3 regions of the Paenarthrobacter sp. 10L420 genome follow, and region 3 is predicted to be linked to each of the others. Evidence: riboswitches for the same ligand, from Rfam matches in the RefSeq annotation. Region 3 holds a riboswitch; each other region holds the start of a gene.
The links. Region 3 has a riboswitch for S-adenosylmethionine ahead of AC1DD5_RS14815 (DUF1737 domain-containing protein). Riboswitches for the same ligand answer to the same signal wherever they lie in the genome.
Positions count from the first base shown of each region.

Region 1 (7,390 bases), on a different contig from region 3:
GTTACGGGTTGGCCAGCTCGTCATCGCAGTAGGAAATCCCCTGGGCTTGGCGGGATCAGTGACTGCCGGGGTGGTCAGCGGTCTGGGACGATCCATTCCCGTCCGTGCAGGGGAGCACCGGCGTGTGATTGAGGATGTCATCCAGACTGACGCGGCCCTCAACCCGGGCAATTCCGGGGGCGCCCTTGCCGACACCCGGGGCCGCATCGTGGGCATCAACACGGCGATAGCCGGACTGGGCCTCGGACTCGCCGTACCTATTAATAGGACAACCCAGCGGATCATCGCCTCCTTGCTCAAGGATGGGAGGGTGCGACGCGCCTACTTGGGCTTGGTGAGTACGCCTATTCCACTCGATGCGAGTGCTGTGGTGCGCACGGGCCAGAAAGAGGGGCTCCGTGTGGTGGAGGTCATCGCAGGCTCACCTGCTGAATTGTCGGGGCTCCAGCCGGGGGACCTGGTGCTTCGGGCGCAGGGCAGGGCTGTATCGAGTGCAGAAAGTCTGCAGAAGCTGCTGTTTGCCGAGGCCATAGGCGAACCATTTCCGTTGACCGTGTTGCGTGACGGCAAAATGGTACAGCTGATAGCCGTTCCCTCGGAGATGAGCCAGCAGTGATGAGCCAGCAACGATGAGGCGAGCCTAGGCTTGTTCCTCGCGGACGTCGACCACGCCGACAAAGCGGCTGCCGACGCCTTCATATTCGCTGCGCACGTCACCCAGGAACAGTTCCGGCAGCTCACTGTTCTTGTGGTGGCCACAAAAGACGAACGAGAAGTCGGGCCACCACTTTTTGGGCCGCACCGCCTCTGAGTAACCGCACACCGCGCAGGTCAGGTGGACCCAAACAGGACGTTTTCCCGTGCGGTTGGCACGTGACTGGACCAGCCAGGCCGGTGGATTGTCCTGGAGGCTACGTAGTTCCGCATCTGACAGCCGTGACGGGATGCCGTGGCGCTGGGCCATTTCCATGGAGATATCAAGGGCCAATGCTGCGTCACGTCTGCTAATCACTGTTTAACGATACGGGACTTCGCCATGGACGAATGCCGCGTAGGCTGTGCACATGACGGATGCTGTGGCTTTATTGCCGAGAACGCCGCTTCAAAAGCGTGTGCTCGTCGTTGCAATTGTGGCTTCTTTTATCGCCATCCTGGATGGTTTCGTGGTGAACCTTGCGCTCCCGGCCATTGGACGTGAACTTGGCGGCGGCCTGGTCATCCAGCAATGGGTGGTGGATGCCTATCTTTTGACCCTTGGTGCCCTCATCCTGGTAGCTGGTTCATTGTCGGACCACTTTGGCCGGGCGCGGATTCTCGAGTGGGGATTGGCAGGTTTCGCGCTGACATCGGTGATGTGCGGTCTGGCTTGGAACGGGGAAGTCCTGGTGGTGTCCCGCGCACTTCAAGGTATTGCAGGCGCCCTCCTGGTGCCCAGTTCGTTGGCCATGATCATTACCTCGTTCTCCGGGCCTTCCCAGTCCAAAGCGATTGGCCAATGGTCGGGCTGGACGAGTGCCGCCGCCATCGTAGGGCCACTTATTGGTGGCGTCTCCGTGGACATGCTGTCGTGGCGGGTGATTTTCTTCATCAACGTTATTCCCGCGGTTGCGATTTGGCCTTTGCTTGCAGGCCTTCGGGCATCGGATGCGGCCCGGGACAAGAGCAAGGGAATCGACTACCTCGGCGCTGTTCTGGCAATGATCGGACTAGGTGGTCCCGTCTATGCCTTCATTGAACAGGGCCGGATGGGTTGGGCGAGCGCCCAGGTGTGGGTGCCGCTCCTAGCCGGTGTAGTGGCGATGGTGCTGTTCCTGGTCCACGAGGCAAGGACCACGGAGCCGATGTTGCCCTTGAGGCTGTTTGCCATAAGGAACTTTGGCTGGGGCAACCTTGCCACGCTCGCAATTTACGGTGGAATATCCCTCGGATTCTTCGTCCTGGGCATCTATCTTCAGCAGGTGGGAGGCATGGGGGCTACCATCGCGGGAATTGCCTTGCTTCCAGCGACTGTCATCCTGATGCTGACTGCGTCCTACTTCGGTGGGCTGGCTGGAAAATATGGTCCGCGGTGGTTTATGACCGTGGGGCCGCTGTTATGCGGTGTGGGCTTTCTGATGTCCCTCTCCATCCAGGAGCCCCTGAACTATTGGACCCAGGTGCTGCCGGGGCAGATCGTCTTTGGCGTGGGACTCACCACCCTCGTCGCGCCACTCACCGCAGCGATTCTAGGCGCGGTACCGCAGGAAGAGGCCGGAATTGGTTCGGCGGTCAACAATGCCGTGGCCCGTATTGCCGGCCTCATCTGCATTGCCTTTGCCGGCCTGATCGTTGGTCCGGTGTTTACACGGCAGGGCTTGTACAACGCCTTGGTTGTCACGGCGGCACTGTTCGTTGTCGGGGCGGTGGCGTCCGCCGTCGGGATCCGCAACCCCGTGCTCGAAGCGGCAGTTGCCGCTGAAAGCGATCCTGATACAGCGTCCGACGACGGCGGGCCGGCCGGCCAGCGCAGCTAGCCTGTGCCACGTGCCTCTGCAGCGCACAAGTCAGCGCGCGGGAAGCACGCAGCCTTCATGGACTTCGGCGCTTTGGACCCAAAGTGCCGCTGTAACCTCGTCCGCGAGATCGAATTCGCGGCGTTGGGGTCCGCTGCCAATCCGAACAACCAGGGCTCCGCCGAATGGTTTGCGCCCCACCACTTCCACGGGCGCGTCCAAGGTGATCTTTTCCGAGGCGAGATAGCGAAGAAGGTCAGGATTTTCATCGCTGATCCGGGTGATGCGGCCTGAGTGGCCTTCGTCCAACTCGATCATGCGGTAGGCGTGGGGAAGTTCCACCGATCCGTCAGCCGAGGGAATCGGGTCGCCGTGAGGATCCCGGAGGGGATGGCCAAGCTTGGCGGCCATGCGCTCAATGAAGGTATCGGACACCGCGTGTTCCAACATCTCAGCTTCATCATGGACTTCGTCCCAACTATAGCCGAGTTCGTCAACGAGGTATGTCTCAATGAGGCGGTGACGCCGAACCATTGACAGTGCCAGGCGCATGCCTTCCGGAGTCAGCCGGATGGCACTGTACGGTTGGTGGTCCACCAAGCCCTGGTCCTTGAGTTTACGGACCATTTCAGACACCGAGGAATTGGCAACGCCAAGCCGCAGGGCAAGCTGCGAGGACGTAATTGGTTTGTCCTGCCACTCCGTATAGGAGTAGATGACCTTGACGTAGTCCTCGATCGAGGAGGAGGGCGTACTGGTCTTCACACACCAAGCCTACCGTGGCGGGGCGCCGTCGATCTTGCGGGCCCGCCAGGTAGTGGTCAGATATGGCAATCCCAGGAGCTGGCCGGGGACATGGCCCAGATGATCGAAGAGGTACCACTCCAGGTTGCCCATGACCTTTAAGCGGGTGGCTTCATTTGCGCGGAGGTAGTAGCTGCGCGATTTCGTGAGCTCCAGGATGTCCTCCGGTGACACGGCGTCCTCCCAGCTGGTGAGATGGCTCGTCAAGTCCATAAACTCCGGTCCGATAACTGGCCGGAAGCCGGGCTTGTGCACATCCCCGGCGTGCATGATGCGTGACAACCGGTGAACCCAGGGCACGGAGGTGTCCAGTTGGTTCCATATCAGGCCGAGTACTCCGTGGGGCCGCAGGATCCGGTCGATTTCCGTGCTGGCTTTCAGCGGGTCACACCAATGCCATGCCTGGGCAACGCTGACGACGTCGAATGCTGAGTCCGCCAGCCCTGTTGCCTCGGCCGTTCCCTCCAACGCCTCAACGCCGGGACAGGACTTTCGAAGTTGCTCCAGCATGTCTGTGGAAGGATCGACGGCGGCCACCTGCAGGCCGCGGTCCACGAGCAGTGCCGTAAATTTTCCCGTGCCTGCACCAATATCCGCGGCGGACTTCGCTCCAGGAGGGAGAAGCCAATCCATTGAGTCTGTGGGATAGCCGGGCCGAACGCGATCGTAGTGTTCGCCGCCGTCCTGGAAGCTCTGGCCCAGCTCGCGGCGGCGCGTGGCATGCAGCTTGGGACCACCCGGCCTGCCAACGCGGCCGGAAACACTTCCGCCGGAAACAACGCCGGAAACACTGCCGGAAGGCACGGCCACGCACAGACTCCTTTACCGCGAACGCCAGTTACCCTACGAATTTACCGCACAGTACGTGCGTTTTAGTCAATCGTGCAGGGCGCAGCCCCTGCGGTGCCCGGGGTGTTTGGTGCCCATTCCGGGTAGCTGCGGTGGTCGTTGGCCGGTACCCAGCGGCCTTCGTCTACTACATAGTCCCAGCCGAGCCCGGTGCGCTTGAGTTCTTCGATACCAGCCAGGAGTCGTGTGGCATCCTCCAATCGGGAACCCACTCCGAAACTGGCTCGGAGCGAGCCCGAAGGGAGTCCGAGCCGCTTGAGCAGGGGATGGGCGCAGAAGCGGCCGTCACGAAGTCCTACACCATGTTCGGCGGCGAGGTAGGCGGCCACCAGTCCGGCGTCGAATCCTTCCACGGAGAAATTGACCACGCCGATAGTGTCTTCGGAGTCGCTGAAGATCCGGTGGACGGTCACGCCTTCGATTGCTTCAAGTCCCTGTACGAGGTAGGAGCGGATGGCAGCTTCATGGGCATGCCATGCCTCTTGGTCCAGCCCGGCCAGCACCTGCGTCGCGCGGGCCAATGTTGCCGCGCCGAGGACGTTGGGGGAGCCGCCCTCGTGGCGGGCGGGACCTGAAGCCCAGCTGACCGAGTCCAGGCGGGCTTCGCGAACGGCGCCACCACCGGCAAGGTGCGGAGTACCGGCGTCGAGCCAGTCAGGACGGCCCACAACAACACCGGCGCCGAACGGAGCGTAGAGCTTATGCCCGGAGAACACGATGTAGTCCACGTCTGCTGCGGTGATGTTGATGCGGCGGTGGGGGGCAAGCTGCGCGGCGTCCACCACAATCCGGGCGCCGTATTCGTGGGCAAGTGCTGCGAGTTCGGCGATCGGCAGGATTTCACCGGTCACATTCGAGGCCCCGGTGACCGCCAGCAACGACACGCCGCCCTGGCTGAGTTCCTCGCGAAGCTTGGCGAGGGTAGCTGTCAGTGTCGAAGCAGCTACGACACTGCGGTGAGGGACGCCCTGCCAGGGAAGGAGATTGGCATGGTGCTCGATGTCCAGGTAAAGGACCTCGCCCGTTGGCTTTCCGTCCAGTTGCGGGAGGCAGCCTGCCAACAGGTTCAGCGAGTCCGTGGTGTTCCGGGTGAAAATGACGGAATCGTCGGGACGACCGCCGACGAATTCGCGGACGATGTCGCGGGAGTTCTCGTAGACCGAGGTGCTGATCTGGGAAGCGTAGCCCGCGCCGCGGTGGACACTGGCGTAGTAGGGGAGGATCTCATTGAGATACGCAGAAACAATTGTCAGCGCTGGAGCGGATGCTCCGTAGTCGAGGTTGGCGTAGCGGACGTGGCCACCCTGGATCAGGGGAGCTTGCAGCTCTGCGCCTGTGACGGCGGCCAGGGGCCTGCCTGCAGCGGCTTCGTGCGCTGCTTCTTCGACCACAAGGGACGGCAGAACGGTGGAGTTGAACGTAGCAGTGCTCATGGGACCTCACTCAAGAGGGACCCCCTATGGGGATCCGCGCTTGCCGTATCCGTTCCGGACCGGCCAGGTCGTCACCCGGGGCACCCCACCGCGAATGGAGGGTTGCCGGCCAGCAAACCGGGGTTTAGCGCTGGCACTCGTGACCTGTAAAGAGGTTAGGGCACTCCTCTGGCCTGCTCCAAAGTCGCTTCGCTTTGTTAAGCACATTGTTACGAAGGGTCCGGAAATCGGGCTTTGGGCGAAGAAAAAACGGCGGACGCCCCGAAAAGGAGGCATCCGCCGTCGAAAATTCTATGCAAAGCCGGTTGGCTAGTTGGTGCCGCTGGGTCAGAGGAGGTCATCCAGAGCAGGGTTCAGCCGCTTGAGGACCTCTGAGTGCAGGATGGAGTTGGTGGCCAGGGCGTTGCCGCCAAAGGGGCCATCCTCGCCTTCCAACGAGGTGAAGCGGCCGCCGGCTTCCGTCACGATCGGAACCAGTGCTGCCATGTCGTAAAGGTTCAACTCTGGCTCGCAGGCGATATCCACGGCTCCCTCGGCAACCAGGCAATAGGACCAGAAATCGCCGTAGGCGCGTGTGCGCCAGATGTCTTCCGTCAACCCCAGGAACTCGTCCAGATTTCCGCGTTCCTTCCAACCGGAAAGGCTGGAATATGACATTGAAGCATCTGCCAACCGCGAAACGTTTGACACTTTGAGCCGGGTCGCTGACGCGAGGGAGCGACCCATATAGGCGCCCATGTCCTTTGCTGCCCACCAACGCTTGCCCAACGCGGGAGCACTGACAAGTCCGACCACCGGCTCACCCTCGTCCACGAGTGCGATCAGGGTAGCCCATACAGGAACTCCCCGAACGAAGTTCTTGGTGCCGTCGATGGGGTCGATGATCCAACGCCGGGAGCCGTGGCCGCTGCTGCCGAACTCCTCGCCGAGGACGGCGTCACGGGGGCGCGAGCGCGACAATTGGCCACGAATGGCTTCTTCCGCAGCTTTGTCGGCATCCGTCACTGGCGTGAGGTCAGGCTTGGTCTCGACCTGCAGATCCAAGGCCTTGAAGCGGTCCATGGTTTGGGCATCCACGGAATCCGCCAGCACGTGGGCCAGTCGGAGGTCATCGTTGTAGCTGGAAACGGGTTGGGTCATGCCACCAAACTATCGTGAAACGTTCCCTGCAGTTGGGATCGCCTTGCACCAATGCTTAGTTGACGGTACCCAGTTCTTTGGTCTCTTTCGCTTCCAAACGCGGGTCCGCGCCCAGCAGCCGCCGGAGCGAAGACAAGCGGGCCACCCCGGAAGGACCGGCGTGTCCCTCGTTCACCCACGCGTCAAGTCCGCAATTGATGGCACTGGCATCGTGCTTGCAACCGCGGTCGCAAGCTTCGGTGCCCGGTTCCAAATCGGGGAAGGAATGCAGGATGCGGTCGGGGTCCACATGCGCGAGTCCGAAGGAGCGGATACCGGGGGTATCGATGATCCAGCTACCTGGCGGTGCGTCCGCCAGCTTCAAGGCCAGCGCCGACGACGACGTATGCCGGCCCCGCCCTGTGACGGCGTTGACACCACCCGTAGCACGCTCGGCTCCGGTCAGGGCATTAACCATGGTGGACTTGCCGACGCCCGAATGGCCCAGCATGACAGTCACTTTTCCATCAAGGTGGGCCCGCAATTCGGCAACGGCGCGGCTGTCCAGCCGCGCGGACAGTCCGTCGTCCGAGCGGGCATCGATACCGGACGCTTCATCGTCTGCGGTACGGCTGATGATGATGGGAAAGTCGAGGCTGAGATAGTTCGACAACAGTTCCGCAGGATCCTTGA
Region 1 is NZ_JBFTJK010000001.1:880,927-888,316, forward strand. It holds gene AC1DD5_RS04205 (S1C family serine protease) at 1-616, shown strand, start outside; gene AC1DD5_RS04210 (hypothetical protein) at 641-970, opposite strand; gene AC1DD5_RS04215 (MFS transporter) at 1,059-2,513, shown strand; gene AC1DD5_RS04220 (metal-dependent transcriptional regulator) at 2,544-3,257, opposite strand; gene AC1DD5_RS04225 (class I SAM-dependent methyltransferase) at 3,267-4,022, opposite strand; gene AC1DD5_RS04230 (aminotransferase class V-fold PLP-dependent enzyme) at 4,169-5,578, opposite strand; SAM riboswitch class IV at 5,610-5,723, opposite strand; gene hisN (histidinol-phosphatase) at 5,906-6,718, opposite strand; gene rsgA (ribosome small subunit-dependent GTPase A) at 6,774-7,390, opposite strand, start outside.
Region 1: it holds a riboswitch for S-adenosylmethionine, as region 3 does, so the genes downstream of both, AC1DD5_RS04230 (aminotransferase class V-fold PLP-dependent enzyme) here and AC1DD5_RS14815 (DUF1737 domain-containing protein) in region 3, are expected to answer to the same signal.

Region 2 (7,390 bases), on a different contig from region 3:
ATCGGCAACTTCGCGATGGGGTTGGTTTTCGCCTGGATCTATACCAAGACGAAGCGGGTAATGCCTTTGGTCATTGCCCATGCGCTGCTGGACATCGTCGCGTTCGTTGGCTTCAGCCTCTTCGGCAAGGCGATAGGCCTTGGTTAGGCGCGCGGTTAAAGAAATTCGGCCGCCATCGGTGGGTGACGTCGTTGGCACCCGCTGATGGCGGCCGAAGCTTGACCGGACACACAGGACCGGGGAGGGGAGCAGGCCCCCAAGGGAAGTGACGGGTCAGATGGTGACGGCGCCGGAGGCTGTTTCGAAAGTGACGGACATGATGCCAGGCGTACCGTGCGGGGCCATCCACTGGACAGCGACGTCCTCGAGCGGCTTCTCAACGGGTTCGCCCAGCCATTCGGTAACGCGTTCCGCCGAGCCCGCAATAGTGAGGCTGGACATCTTGACGTCACTGTCATAGACCTTGGACGGGTGCAGTGAGGGGTCGCCCTCCCACTTGAGCAGGTACGGCACCTGGGGATCGGCGATCAAGCCGAGAATGCCGATCTGCTGCCACACGAGTTCGCGGCCATCCGGGAACTTGCGGTTGCCCGGAACTGCGGAACGGCCGAGGCGTTCTTCGAAGGGGGCGAGGTCGTCAACGGCGACGCACCAGCCCATCCAACCGCCGCCAGCCGCCGAGCGTGCTCGGACTGCCTGACCAAAGGGTGCCTTGTCAGAAGCAGGATGGTCCAGGACCTCTACGACTTCCAGGTATTTGTTATCCGCCAAGGGAATGATCATGTTCCGGGTACCGAAGCGCGGGTGCACTCCGCCCCGGACTGCGTCCACTCCCAGAGCTGCGGAAATTCGTTCGGTAGTGGCCAAAAGGCCATCTCGTTCACAAGCGTAAGAGACGTGATCCATGCGCATGGCTTCATCTTGGCACTTTGTGATCGGGGTCTCAGCTAAGGGAAGCCTAACTAACATGGGACCTTGCTGTATGCCATTCGACTGCGTCATGCCGGGTCGCCCAAAGACCGAAAAATACTGCCTTCGTCACAAAGCTGTCCAAGTATCCGGGCCCTTCCTAGACTGGCCCCAGCCCACGCCTACAGCGATCAACGGCAAACCCGCGCGCCACTAAGAGGAGAATTCAATGTCCCAAGGATGGTCTTTCGAAACCCGCCAGATCCACGCAGGGCAGGAGCCTGACTCTGCCACGGGAGCGAGGTCGCTTCCGATCTACCAGACCACGTCCTTCGTTTTCCCCAGCGCAGAGAGCGCAGCCAACCGCTTTGCCTTGGCCGAGCTCGCCCCGATCTACACCCGTATCGGCAACCCGACACAGGATGCCGTGGAGCAGCGGATCGCCAGCCTCGAAGGTGGACTGGGCGCATTGCTCCTCAGTTCTGGACAGGCCGCGGAAACCTTCGCCATCCTGAACATTGCCGAGGCCGGCGACCATGTCGTCGCCAGCCCCAGCCTGTACGGCGGCACCTACAACCTGCTGGCACACACACTGAAGAAGTTCGGTATCTCCGTGACATTCGTGGAAGACCCGGACAACCTGGACCAGTGGCGCGACGCCGTGCAGCCCAACACCAAGCTGTTCTTTGGTGAGGTGGTCTCAAATCCGCGCCAGGACGTGCTGGACATCGAGGGTATTTCACGCGCCGCGCATGAAGCTGGCGTGCCGCTGATCGTGGATAACACGCTCTCCACCCCGTACCTCATTCGACCCATCGAATGGGGTGCGGACATTGTGGTGCACTCGGCTACCAAGTATCTGGGCGGCCACGGTGCGGCGATCGCCGGCGTGATCGTGGACTCCGGAAACTTTGATTTCGGCAAGGACCCGGAACGCTTCCCTGGATTCAATACTCCGGACCCCAGCTACAACGGACTCGTTTACGCCCGGGACCTTGGCAAGGACGGCGCGCTCGGAGCCAACCTCTCCTACATTCTCAAGGCACGCGTGCAGTTGCTGCGCGATCTGGGTTCGGCCGTTTCCCCGTTCAACGCATTCCTCATCGCCCAAGGGCTGGAAACCCTGAGCCTCCGCGTAGAGCGTCACGTCTCGAACGCCACCAAAGTGGCGGAATGGCTGGAAGCCCACGACGACGTCGAATCGGTTGCCTTCGCGGGTCTGCCGTCCAGCCCTTGGTATGACCGCGGCCGGAAGTACGGGCCGAGGGGTACCGGCGCGGTGGTGGCATTCAACATCAAGGGTGGCGTCGAGGCCGGCAAGCGATTCGTCGATGGCCTGGAGCTGCACTCCCATGTTGCCAACATCGGTGACGTCCGCTCGCTGGTTATCCACCCGGCGTCGACTACCCACAGCCAGCTCACGGTCGAACAGCAACTGGTTGCGGGCGTGTATCCCGGCCTTGTCCGCCTGTCGGTGGGAATCGAGCACGTGGACGACATCATTGCTGACTTGGAGGCTGGTTTCCGGGCTGCCAAGGGCGCTTAGCGGAGCGGCTGCCCGCCGACGAAAATTCGCCGGGCGGCCCTTCTCGCTGCGTGTTCCTGAACGAAGGGACCCCAAACCGTCACACAGCTGTCACATTCTTCGCCAAAACAGCGGTATTTTTCCTAGACTCTACGTATTAGGTCATGAGTGCCAGTGACAGCCCCGGCTTGCTGGCCGGCAACCCTCCTCCGCGGTGGGGTGCCCCGGGTGAAGACCTGGCCTGTCGCACGCAAGGCGGCAGGCAAGCGCGAGGTTAGGTGTCAAAGGAATGACCATTACTGCTACAGCACCCCCAAAACCGGGCAAAGAAGACGGGACGGTCAAGTACGCCGGCGTAGGTTCGCTGGAACTTGAAGCCGGCGGTTTTCTCCCGGATGTTGTGCTGGCCTACGAAACCTGGGGGCAGCTGAACGAAGATGCGTCCAACGCCGTTCTCGTTCAGCACGCACTGACGGGCAGCACGCACGTGGCCCGCGGTGCCACCGACGAGGAAGGCTGGTGGGAGCAACTCGTTGGTCCCGGCGCGACGATCGACACCAACCGGTTCTTCGTTATCTCCATCAACATTGTGGGCGGCTGTTACGGCAGCACGGGACCATCGTCCCAGGCTCCGGACGGGCGGCCTTGGGGATCCCGCTTTCCTCTCATCACGTTGCGCGACAGCACCGTGGCTGAAGCCCGTCTCGCGGATGCATTGGGCATCAAGGCATGGCACGCAGTCCTCGGCGGTTCCATGGGCGGGGCGCGGGCACTTGAATGGGCGGTGACCTTCCCCGAGCGTGTTCAGAGGTGCGCAGTCATTTCTGTCGGCGCCTACAGCACAGCCGAGCAAATCGCTTTCGCCCAGTCGCAGACGCTCGCCATCCGCCAGGACCCGAACTTCAACAACGGCGATTACTACGGTGGACCAACTCCCGAGGCGGGCCTTGCCCTGGCCCGACGGATAGCGCATATCACGTACCGATCAGCCCTGGAGCTTGATTTCCGCTTCGGCCGCGAAGCCCAGCACCAAGAGACGCCCCTGGCTGCTCCGGTCCTGGGGGAGCGTGGCCGCTACCAGGTGGAAAGCTACCTCGACCACCAAGGCACCAAGCTGGTGCGCCGGTTCGATGCGAACAGTTACATCGCCATCACCGAGGCCCTCATGTCCCACGACATCAGCCGGGGCCGGGGCACCTTGCAGGAAGCCTTGGCCAGCGCCACTGCTGAATTCTTTGTGGCAGCCGTCGACTCGGACCGCCTCTACTTCCCGGCCCAGTCATTGGAACTGGCACAAAACCTGCCCGGCAATGTGCCCGTCCACGTGATCGAGGCTCCCATCGGACACGACGGCTTCCTCACCGAAATCGGGCAACTGTCAGCCCAACTGCATCAGGCCTTCTTCGCGTAAGCCGGCTCAGCCGTTCATGATCTCGCCGCGCTGCTTCATGTAGTCCTCCATGGCGATCTCGCCGTTGCTGAACTTGAGGTCCAGCTCGGCCAGCTTGCGCGCGCGGAAGCCTTGGTGCTCAGAGCCGCTGTTGCTGGGAAACGTAGGTGAAGAAGCGTTCGACGGCGGTCCTGCCGGCGGTTGCGCATCGGCAGGGCGGACGTGGATTGGCTCGCCCGGATAGCCCGGGTAGTTCTGGGCAGGGTAGTTCTGCTGCGGGTAACCCGGTCCCGGAAGATTCTGCGGGGGATAGCCGGGGCCAGGGTAGTTCTGGGGCGGGTAGTTCTGGGCAGGGTAGTTCTGGCCCGGGAAGTTGCGGTCCTGGAAATTACGGTCCTGAAGCCGCCGCGCCCGGGACCTGTTATAAAGGCGGATCCCCATGGGAATCAGCCACGAGCAGACGATGATCCAGAAGATCAGATTGTTCACGGTGCAGGCCTCCTAGGTCTTAACCCAGCTTAGTCCCGCACTTTCACACCAGCTTTGCCTTCATGCCCAGGAACCTTCCGTAGCGTTCCGCCTCGGCCTCCAACGCTTGTTGTTCCGCTGTTGTGAAGGGTCGGTTTACTCTGACGTCGAGTTCGCAGATCCCACCGGAGAAGCCGTGGCGCCACCATCCGGACAGCCTGCCCTCCAGCAACACGACGTGAATGGGAGCATCGCCCTCCGGGAAATAGGGCGCCCTTCCGCCGAGGTAGTGCCTCGATTGGGAATAGCCCATCACGTACTCGTCGTAGCACTGGATGAGATCGACCCGGGGGAGCGGCGGCCCAGCGGCAGCTGGAGGAGTCGCTGAAATGGGTTCGACGTCTTCTGCTGGCAAGCAGAAGTCCAGGCCGTCAATCGCCACAGTTGCCAAGGCGCCCGGAAGGGACTCTTCAGCTACCTGCAAGCCAAGCCGCACATCCTTCATGGTCAGTCCGGACCAGGCGGCACAGTCCTTGATGGTGGCAGGCCCCCGGCTGGTGAAGTATCGCAGCGCCAGCTGACCCAAAGCCCATTCGCGGTCGTCCCCAATCAAGGGCACGTTGCCCGTGGCGGACACACGTTCCTGGAACAAGGCGTATGTCTGTTTGAGCGCACCCCCTGCAGAACGGACCGGCGCACCGCTCACCAAGATTTTGCTGATCTCTGCGTGCATGAGGTGGTAAACGAGGCCAAGTCCTTTCCCGGGGAAACCCGCCTGTTCCAGTACCGCGGCTAATTCTTCGCGGGTTTTGTGGGCTCCACCGGCCACGGCTTCGGCAAGGATGTCTCCGCTCCTGGCAGCGGCGTGCTCATCAAGTCCGGTCTGCCTGTACATGCCTTTGTTGCCTTGATGAAGGCGATCCGCAGATAACCCCATCAACCAGCCGAGGTCCTCACGATGCACAAAATGCCACGTTGGCCGCAGGATATGTGTCCGGAGGATCCTGCCGTCAGCCACCGCCTGCTCCACCTCATCGGCAGTGGTACCCGGCGTTCGCTGGGCAACGGTCCACCTCGCGTACGGAAATTCCTGCGACTGGACCGCGAGGAGGTTGCGCAGCACCTCATCAACGCTTTCACCGTAAGGAGCCCGCAACTGCTGACGCCGAAGCCTGAAGTGCACAACATCAGCCGGCGCCAGTGAAATGTCAGCGTGCATAGCGGAGCTCTTTCCGGGCGTTAGTCCTGCAAGCGATCCGCACGTTAGCCGCGCGGCAGCATGGTGCCGTTGGGACCGAAGACCGGTCCCGCCGTCGGGCGTTTGGGAGTAATGCCGTCGCCGGAGGATCGATGCCGCAACCTGCGGATAACCCAGGGAACAAAGTATTCACGCGCCCACACCAGATCCGAGGAACGGGCCTCACGCCAGGTGCGGACCGGCAGGGGTTTCGGCACCAGGGGTTCGAGGGTGTGCTGGACGTTCAGCGCTTCCAGGACCATCATCGCGATCGTGTGGTGTCCCAGCGGTGAGAAGTGCAGGCGGTCTTCGTCCCACATCCGGGGATCGGCCAACTGCCTTAGGGACCACATATCGGCGATGATGGCGTCGTGCCGTGCAGCCACCGTCCTGAGGTTTTCGTTGTAGATGGCCACCTTGCCTCGGATGCGGCCCAAGACGGAGGATGCGGTGTCCGGTCCGTTGAACAACACCACGGTGGCACCACTGGAGGCCAGTTCCTGAACGGCAGCATCCAGCTTCTCCGCCAAAAGGTCCGGGTCGCCGCCGGGCCGGATGAGGTCATTGCCGCCGGCCGAAATAGAGACGAGGTCCGGCTGGAGTTCCAAGCAAGGACCAACTTGTTCATCCACGATCTGCTGCAGTAACCGCCCACGGATGGCAAGGTTGGCGTAGGCAAAATCTTCGTGGCCGCGGCCCAGTTCTTCCGCTACACGGTCAGCCCACCCGCGGAAGCCGCCGGGATTCTGCGGCTCGGGATCGCCGATGCCTTCCGTGAACGAATCCCCCAGTGCCACGTAACGGCTCCAAGGGTGAGTTTGGACCGGGTCGCCCGGCTTCACCAATGAATTGACGTCACTCACGCTTTCCATCCTGCCTTGAACCTGCAAACCTACGCCACCGTAGGTTGTTACCCATCGGTAACTGCAAGAATAGATCCATGACTGAAGCCGTTGCATTCCCCGCGCCCGTTGTCCTGTGGTCCCATGACGAAGCCGAGCGGGAGGGCAAACCGCTTCTGCTGCTGTTGCACGGCTACGGCTCCAATGAGGACGATCTCTTCAGCCTCGCCGGCCTGCTTCCCGAGGGATTTGCGGTGGCTTCCTTGCGGGCGCCAATGCCCATGGGCCCCGGCTTCACGTGGTTCCCGCTCACCGCATCAATTGAGTACTCCCTGGAAGCAGTAAAGCTTGCCGCTGAGTATGCCCTTGAATGGTTGGACACGGTCAAAGCGAACCATTCTTCAGTGACACTGCTTGGCTTCTCCATGGGCATGGCCATGGCGACCACCATGCTCCGCTACCGTCCCGCGGACTTCGCTGCCGTCGTCGGGCTTTCAGGTTTTGTGGTGGACGCCGGCGAAGACGCCGCTTTCCGCGATGCTGAACTGGACGGCACCTTGCCGATGTTCTGGGGCCGCGACCAGCAGGACCCCGTTATTACTCCGGACAAGATCGAATACACCATGGGATGGGTGCGCAATCATGTGGACCTCACCAAGGTGCTCTACACAGGCATGTGGCATGGCATCAACCAGCAGGAGATCGGCCACGTGGGCGAATTCCTGACCCACAAAGTGCTCTCCACCGACTAGAAAAGCAACGCGGGGTCACATATGGCCCCTTGGAAGCCTCACAATGGGCCATAAGTGACCCCGCGTTGCTTCAGGCGGTGGTGATCCGGACGGTCTGGCCGTTGACGGTAACGGTATCTCCGGCGTGGAGTTGGCGGCCGCGGCGGTCGTCGATTTCGTCGTTGACCTTGACCAAGCCGTTCTTGATGAGCTCCGTAGCTTCAACGCCGTCCTCCACGAGGTTGGCGAGCTTCAGCAGCTGGCCGAGGCGGATCATGTCGTCGCGGA
Region 2 is NZ_JBFTJK010000023.1:1,541-8,930, forward strand. It holds gene AC1DD5_RS22330 (CPBP family intramembrane glutamic endopeptidase) at 1-147, shown strand, start outside; gene AC1DD5_RS22335 (VOC family protein) at 274-912, opposite strand; gene AC1DD5_RS22340 (bifunctional o-acetylhomoserine/o-acetylserine sulfhydrylase) at 1,139-2,455, shown strand; SAM riboswitch class IV at 2,595-2,709, shown strand; gene metX (homoserine O-acetyltransferase MetX) at 2,724-3,845, shown strand; gene AC1DD5_RS22350 (hypothetical protein) at 3,852-4,313, opposite strand; gene AC1DD5_RS22355 (winged helix DNA-binding domain-containing protein) at 4,357-5,511, opposite strand; gene AC1DD5_RS22360 (SGNH/GDSL hydrolase family protein) at 5,556-6,401, opposite strand; gene AC1DD5_RS22365 (alpha/beta hydrolase) at 6,470-7,123, shown strand; gene AC1DD5_RS22370 (RNA-binding S4 domain-containing protein) at 7,194-7,390, opposite strand, start outside.
Region 2: it holds a riboswitch for S-adenosylmethionine, as region 3 does, so the genes downstream of both, metX (homoserine O-acetyltransferase MetX) here and AC1DD5_RS14815 (DUF1737 domain-containing protein) in region 3, are expected to answer to the same signal.

Region 3 (7,390 bases):
TGCCACTCTGATCCTCAATTCCTTCCCGGAAGTACCTGGAGTTGGCGAGCAGTTCAGCGCCCACTTCATCACGTCCATCGTGGCCAGGGTCCCCCGCAAGGACTTCGACTTCAGCGAGGCCCTGGGCGAGTTGGAACTGGCCGCCATCTACCTGGCAGGCATGAGCCCCGCTGGGATGCAGTACCACGTGCAGCTTTCAGTGCTTTCGGACCGGAGCCCGGACAAGAACGCCCAGAAGTCTGAGCGTTACGCACCAGACGTCGTTGCCACCGCATCGTTGGCCCAGCTGCAGTCGTCAGAGGATTACTTGGTGTTTGTATGCGCCGTACTGGGCGAACTGGACATCGATAACCCGGAAAACCACCTGCGCTACTCCGGCGGATCCGACCCCACCAACAACGTGACTCTTCAAGTCCTGGCCAACTCCACGGACGATGCCACATGGGACACCATGGACGAAGGCACCTTCCAGATGTTGGAGCGCGTCTTGTCACCCGATGGCGCGGATCATGTGGAGTATTGGCACGGCGACCCGGACACCGGAACCTGGGGATCGGACCGGCCCGGCATTCCCGAGCGCCGCGTTCCGGGACTGGTGCACGAGAGCTCCAGCCTTCCAATTGGGGAGGAAGAGGACTCCACCGTCGGCACCGACTACCGCCTCAACGGCGTCGAAAATGTCTACGTAGCGGGTGGTTCACTATGGCCGACCGGCGGGTCCTGGAACCCAACCATGACAATGGTTGCGTTGACGCAGGACCTGGCCGAGCGGTTGGAGGCCGACGGCGGCACGGGACTTGCGCTGTGACCGCGGTTCCGGCTCTGGATCCGGCAGTCCTGCCCACCTTGCCCCCGATGACAGTCGCGGACGTCCTGGACAGGCAAGACGGCGTGTACTGGGTAGTCAAGGACGCGAACTCCGTTTTCCTGTGGGTGAACCAGAACTTCGCCGACCTCGTGGGGATGACCAAGGACCAACTGATCGGGCATCAGGACTCACGGGCGGCCCATGTTGCCCATGACAAGGAGGTGATGGCCAGCGGCAAACCGTTGCTCAACTTCCATGAGGTCATTGAAGTCCCGCTGAAGGATGGCGGGACCGTGAATGTGGACATCGTGACCCAGAAGGGGCTCCTTCGGTCGCTGGACACGGGCGCGATCATCGGGATCACCGTCTGCTTCTCACTGGCGGATCCTCCCAATGACTGACGTGGATCTGGCAGGCGGAAGCCCCGGCATCCACTCCGCCAGCCCGGACGCAGCCAGCCCGGATTCAGCCAGCCCCGACTCCACCAGCCCCGACGCGAAGGAGTGGATCAAGCGTTTGGACATGACGCCGTCGGGCGTTGGCGGCTGGTTCGCGCCGGCAATGGTGAGCGACGAGTTGATCGCTGGCCCGGCCTTGCCACCTCGTTTCGGCAGTGACCATCCGCTGTACAGCTCCAACTGGTACTTGCTGCAGGCGGGCGAAGTCCTTCAGTTGCACACCTTGAAGCAGGACGAGTTGTGGTTCTTCCATCTGGGTGCATCAATACGGCTGCACGTCTTTTCGCAGACGGAGGGGTACTCATCAACGGTCTTCGGTCCGGATCCGGAGGCTGGTGAGATTCTGCATGGTGCGGCACCGCATTCCACCTGGTTCGGGGCTGAGTTGGCTGGGGACGGCTTTGTCCTGGTCAGTTGCAGCCTGTCGCCCGGCTACGAACCGAGCGATTCCGCGAAGCCCACGAGTGAAGATGTGGAGGCACTCGTGGCGCAGTTCCCTGGTCAGTCGGAGTTGATCAGGAGGCTGGCGGCCGGCTAAGCGCCGCTCGGGGTGCGCCTGTTGGAGGGCGGGTGCACCCCGTGGCGGTGCGGACGTGAGAGAGCATCCGTCGGAAAGCCGCGTGATGTGAGAGAGGGACCGTCCGAAAGCCGGTGGATGTGAGAGAGGAACCGTCCGAAAGCCGGTGGATGTGAGAGAGGAACCGTCGGAAAGCCGTTGGATGTGAGAGAGGGTGCTATTCGGTGGCGTCGCGGGCCAGGTGGATTCCGTTCTCTGCCAGCCACACCGGGTTGAAAGCCTTGCTCAGGTAGTTCGTTCCGGCGTCGGGCGCTATGGCCACCACCACTGAACCGTGGGGTGCGGCCCGCGCCACCCTCAGGGCAGCGGCCACGGCGAGCCCGGATGATGGGCCCAGCGCAAGCCCTTCTTCGTCGAGGAGCCGATGCACGGTGGAGTAGACCTCGTCGTTGGGAATGCGCAGGAAGCGGTCAACAATGGGGCGGTCAAAGGCCTTGGGCCACTCAGCCTGGGGCCAGGAGTTACCCACCCCGTCCACCAGGATCTCGCCGGGGTGTCCCCCACTGTAGGCGGAGCCGTAGGGGTCGGCGCCCACAACTTCAAGATGCCCGCCCGGCCGCGATGCCGCAACCTTCTCCTTCAGGAACCTGCCATTGCCGCTGATGGTCCCGCCAGTTCCGATTCCGGCCACGAAATGCGTCACCAGGCCGTTGGTCTGCTCCCAGATCTCCGGCCCGGTGGTTTGATAGTGGGCCGCGGGATTGGCAGGGTTGTCGAATTGCATGGGCCGCCAAGCACCGGGCGTCCCGGCCGTGATGCGCGCCGCCACGGCGCGGGCGTTCTCCGGGGATTCGGAGGGCGCGCTCCAGTCCGTCAGGACCACGCGCGCACCGTAGCTGTGGAGCGCGGCGAGCTTCTCCTGGGAGATGGTGTCGCCGGTAACCACCACCACGGGATGCCCCGTCAGCCGCCCAATGAGCGCCAGACCGATGCCGGTATTGCCGGAGGTGCTTTCCACAATGGTTGCGCCGGGCTGTAACTCTCCGGAGCGCTCGGCCGCCCGGACCATGCTCAGCGCAGTACGGTCCTTAATGGATCCGCCAGGGTTCTCCGACTCAAGCTTGATGTGGATGGTGCTCCCCAATCCACGGCCCAGCGCCTCCAATTTCACCAGCGGAGTGTTGCCCACTTTGTCCAGGACGGAGGCATCCAGCCCATCAGGCAGCCCCGCCGCCAAGTGGGCGCCATGTCTGCGGATTGCGGTACTCACGTTGTTCCCTTCCCTTCAGCGGTCGCCAATTCCTGCGCCACCACATCGTGCAACTCACGTCGCGCACGCTCCACCAGGTCCGAAGCCGACGGCCGGTCCGCCAGCACATCAGCCAGCCGACCCACTACGGCGCCAGTCCCCTTTCCGAGCGGTTGCGCGGCTCCCGTTTCGAGCAGCAGATATGACGCCGTCAGAGCCTCAATAGCAAGCAATTTCTCCAAAGCGTCCAACGACTTTTCGAGTTGCTGCAACGCCAGCGGCGCCAAGGTGGAGTGGTCCTCGACGTCGGCCGAGAGGGTGGGTGCCCCGAGCGTCGCCGGCGCTGCCAGGAACTTCAGTTCGGACAGCAGTCCCGCTGCTGAGTACCAGAGCAGCCCAGGCAACTCCTCCTGCACAAGGCCTGCGGCCGGTCCGGACTCAGAAACCGCATCCTCCAGGTGCCTGGCGGCAGCTTCCAGATGCCTCGCCCGGATCACCCGTTGTGGCGGATACAACTTGGCGATGCGCCGCTCGCTGGAAATCCCCACATGCGCCAAGGCAAGCCGCAGGCCCTCAAAGGAAAGCGCCAGCTGCATCGGTTGAAAGTTCCCTCCGGACACCATTTGCCCCGTTTCGATATCAACCAACGGATTGTCGCCGCGTCCGTTCAGCTCCACGTTCAACGCAGCGCCGAGCTGTGAAACCAAGGATCGAAAAGCGCCATGCGTCTGTGGTGCAGAACGGAATGACAAAGCATCCTGCACGGATACTTCGGGGCGAACGTCCTCCAACCATCCGCCGCGCAACAGGTAACGTACTTCGGCCGCCGAGTCCTTCTGCCCGTCCACCGCCTTGCCCGCCTGAATAGCGGGCGAAAACGGGCTGAGGTTCCCGCCGGCGTCGTATCTCGCAATGGTTTCCAAGGACAGCGAAAGCGCGACGTCGGCAAGTTCCGCCAGCTGCTGCAGGCGCACCAAGGCGAGGGTGCCGGCCCCCACCGAGTAGGCGTTTGCGCTGACCAGGGCCAGGGCCTCGCCGGGCGCGAGCCGCAGCGGCTGGAGACCGGCGTCGGCGAGCGCTTTCGCCCCGGGCACCAAGGTGCCGTTCGCATCGATCGCTTCACCTTCACCGATGGCGACGGCGGCGACGGCTGCGAGCTGGGTGAGGTCCGACGAGCCGACCGAGCCTTCGCGCGGGATGGCGGGAAGAACTCCACGGTTGAGCATTTCGGCATAGAACCTGGCCGTCTCGGGCCGGACACCGGAGCCGCCACGGCTGAAACCGACGAGGCGGGTGAGAATCACTGCGCGGGAGGAGGGCCGGTCCAGATAGTCGCCCACACCACTGTTGTGGTACCTGACTACCTGAATTTGATAGGCAAGAATCGACTTCTCCTCTACAGCCGTATCGCGGCCCGACCCAAGGAGGGTGTTGAGGCCATAGATTCTCTGCCCGGACGTTGAAGCGCGCTCCAGCACTTCCCGCGACAGGCCAATCAAAGACAACGCATCTTGGTTGAGTTTCACGTGAAACCCCGGATCCAGGGCAGCCTGCGCCACGCTTTCAGGGTCCACCGGCGATGTGCCGATCAGCAGGGTTCTGGACTCGGAGGAAATGGGCTCGGAGGACATCAGAAGTCCAGAAGATTCTGGCGGAAGCCGCCGTTGCCGTAACTCTTCCTCAACAGGCCACGGCGTCGCAGTTCTGGAGTGAGCTTGTCCAGCACTCCGTGCACGGTGACGGGGTCCACGAACCCCGAGAAGAGGAAGCCGTCCCCACCCACGGCCTCGCCGGTCTCCTCGAAGTAGTCCACGATTTCACCAACCGTGCCGATGATCGAATCGCCGGCACCACCGCTGCGTGCCTGAAGGATCTGGCGCAGGGTAGACCCCGGAGGCGCTGCCTTGGCGAAGTGCTCCAACGTGCCTTGGTTGCTGTTGGTGCTCAATTCGGGCAACGGCGCATCGAGGTCGAACTGCTTAAAGTCGATAACGGACAGATAGGAGATCGAGTTGAGCTGGCTGTCGATATCACGCTGGGTGAGCTCCCGGCGCTGCGCCCGCAACTCCTCGGCCTCGGCTGATGAGCCAACCACGGTGGGCTTGAGCACGAAAAGGACCTTGACGTCGTCGGGGTTCCTGCCAGCCTTGGCAGCCTCGGCACGGATGGAATCCCGGTAGGCCTTCATGCCGTCAGCGCCACGCGCCAACGCGATCGCGACGTCGGCGTGCCCACCTGCGAACGCTTTGCCCCGAGGAGAAGCACCCGCCTGCACCAGTACGGGCTCCTCCGGCAGAGGTGCGGTGTTAAGGGGACCGCGGACCTTGAAGAAGTCGCCCTGGTGGTTAATAGGGTGCACTTTGGTGTGGTCGGCGAATCTGCCGGCCTCAACGTCCTCGAGCACCGCGTCAGGTTCCCAGCTCCGCCAAAGCCTCCGTACGACGTCGACGAATTCCTCCGCCTTCTCATACCGAAGGTCGTGTTCAATCTGCTGGTCCAAACCGTAATTCTGTGCTGCCAGGTCACTGCCGGAAGTGACAACGTTCCAGCCCAGCTGCCCCTCGGAGAAGTGCTGCAGCGTGGCCAGCAGCCGGGCGGCTGTGAAGGGCGGATAGAAGGATGCGCTGACGGTCGGCACAATCCCAAGGTGCTTGGTGGCGGACAGAAGGTACGGGACCAGCGCCAAAGGATCATGCTTAGGCGCAAAGGAGGCGTGTGCCAGCGAGACCTCGGCAGTGCCGCCATAAGTATCAGGAACAGTAAGGGAATCCTCGATGATGAAAAGGTCAAGGCCGGATTGCTCGAACGCGCGCACGGCGTCTTGATACAGGGCAGGTTTCTTCCAGTCGTAGCCCAGGCTGTAGGCGGGAGTTCCCCAGCCCTGGACACCGAAACCGTGCCCCACGAACCATCCAAAATGCAGCATGGGCTTGAGTGTAGGGCTGCCTTGTCCGTTCACCGCTACCTGATTTCTTGCGAAGTTACAGGGGGTCGTACTGCGTCAATTATGCTCCCGGGACGTCACATTTAGGCTGCTACTCCAGCATGGGCCGGTTACGCAACATGACGACCGCGTAACCGCTTGCAAGTGCGGGCCGCCGCCGCGGGATGTTACGTTTTTCTTGAGTAATGAGCACCAGCGCCAAGCCCTGACTTGCTGGTCGGCAACCCTCTCTCCGGCGGGGTGCCTCAGGTGACTACTCGGCGTATCGACACTTCGAACTGCAAGCGTGACTGAGGAGCACCAGCCAATGCCTGAACCCACTGAAGAAAAACTCTCCTACCGCCTGATTACAGGTCCGGATACCCGTGAATTCTGTGAGCGGATCACCACGGCCCTCGCCGACGGCTACGTGCTCCACGGCAGCCCGGCAGCCACGTTCAATGGCACGGATGTCATCGTGGCGCAGGCCGTCGTACTGCCCGTGGCCATCGCCAACGCAGACGCCGCCGTCGCGAATGCAGTTGACCAGTTGGAGAACGACGACGACGAAGAAGCATTCGAGGGACACGCATGAGTTACGCAGGTGACCTGACCCCGCAGGACGCGTGGGCCAAGCTTGAAGATGGCGCCATCCTGGTAGACGTCCGCACCGAGGCCGAGTGGGCACACATCGGCATTCCGGACACCAAAGCCACAGAGAACGATCCCCTGTTCATTCAGTGGAACCTCGCCGGCGGCATTCCCAACTCCCGCTTCCTCGAGGACCTGCAGCAGCAGGCACCTGAGGGCGAGGGCGTGGAACTCGTTTTCATCTGCCGCTCAGGCCAGCGCTCCATCTCTGCTGCCATCGCCGCGACGCAGGCCGGATTCACCGCCTACAACGTCCTCGAGGGCTTCGAAGGTGACCCGGACCGGTATGGCGAACGCACCATCAACGGCTGGAAGAACCGTGGCCTGCCGACCAACCTGGGGAACGACTAAGTGACTTTCAATCCCGATGCCGCCAGCTGGAGCCCTGACACCCAGGCAGTACGCGGTGGCCTTGACCGTACCAACTTCCAGGAGACGTCCGAACCCGTTTTCCTGAACTCCGGCTTCGTCTACGAATCCGCTGCCGCCGCCGAACGCGCCTTCACTGGCGAGGACGAACGCTTCGTTTACTCCCGCTACGGCAACCCGTCCGTGGCCACGTTCCAGGAGCGGTTGCGGTTGCTCGAAGGAACCGAGGCTTGCTTTGCGACGGCGTCCGGCATGTCCGCGGTGTTCACCGCCTTGGGTGCCCTGTTGGCTGCCGGTGATCGCGTGGTTGCCGCCCGCTCCCTGTTCGGCTCGTGCTTCGTGATCCTCAATGAGATCCTGCCGCGCTGGGGCGTAGAGACCGTGTTTGTCGATGGTCCCGACCTCGATCAGTGGC
Region 3 is NZ_JBFTJK010000009.1:96,730-104,119, forward strand. It holds gene AC1DD5_RS14785 (GMC oxidoreductase) at 1-808, shown strand, start outside; gene AC1DD5_RS14790 (PAS domain-containing protein) at 805-1,209, shown strand; gene AC1DD5_RS14795 (cupin domain-containing protein) at 1,202-1,804, shown strand; gene AC1DD5_RS14800 (PLP-dependent cysteine synthase family protein) at 2,001-3,053, opposite strand; gene AC1DD5_RS14805 (aromatic amino acid ammonia-lyase) at 3,050-4,663, opposite strand; gene AC1DD5_RS14810 (NtaA/DmoA family FMN-dependent monooxygenase) at 4,663-5,991, opposite strand; SAM riboswitch class IV at 6,158-6,269, shown strand; gene AC1DD5_RS14815 (DUF1737 domain-containing protein) at 6,284-6,550, shown strand; gene AC1DD5_RS14820 (rhodanese-like domain-containing protein) at 6,547-6,957, shown strand; gene AC1DD5_RS14825 (O-succinylhomoserine sulfhydrylase) at 6,958-7,390, shown strand, end outside.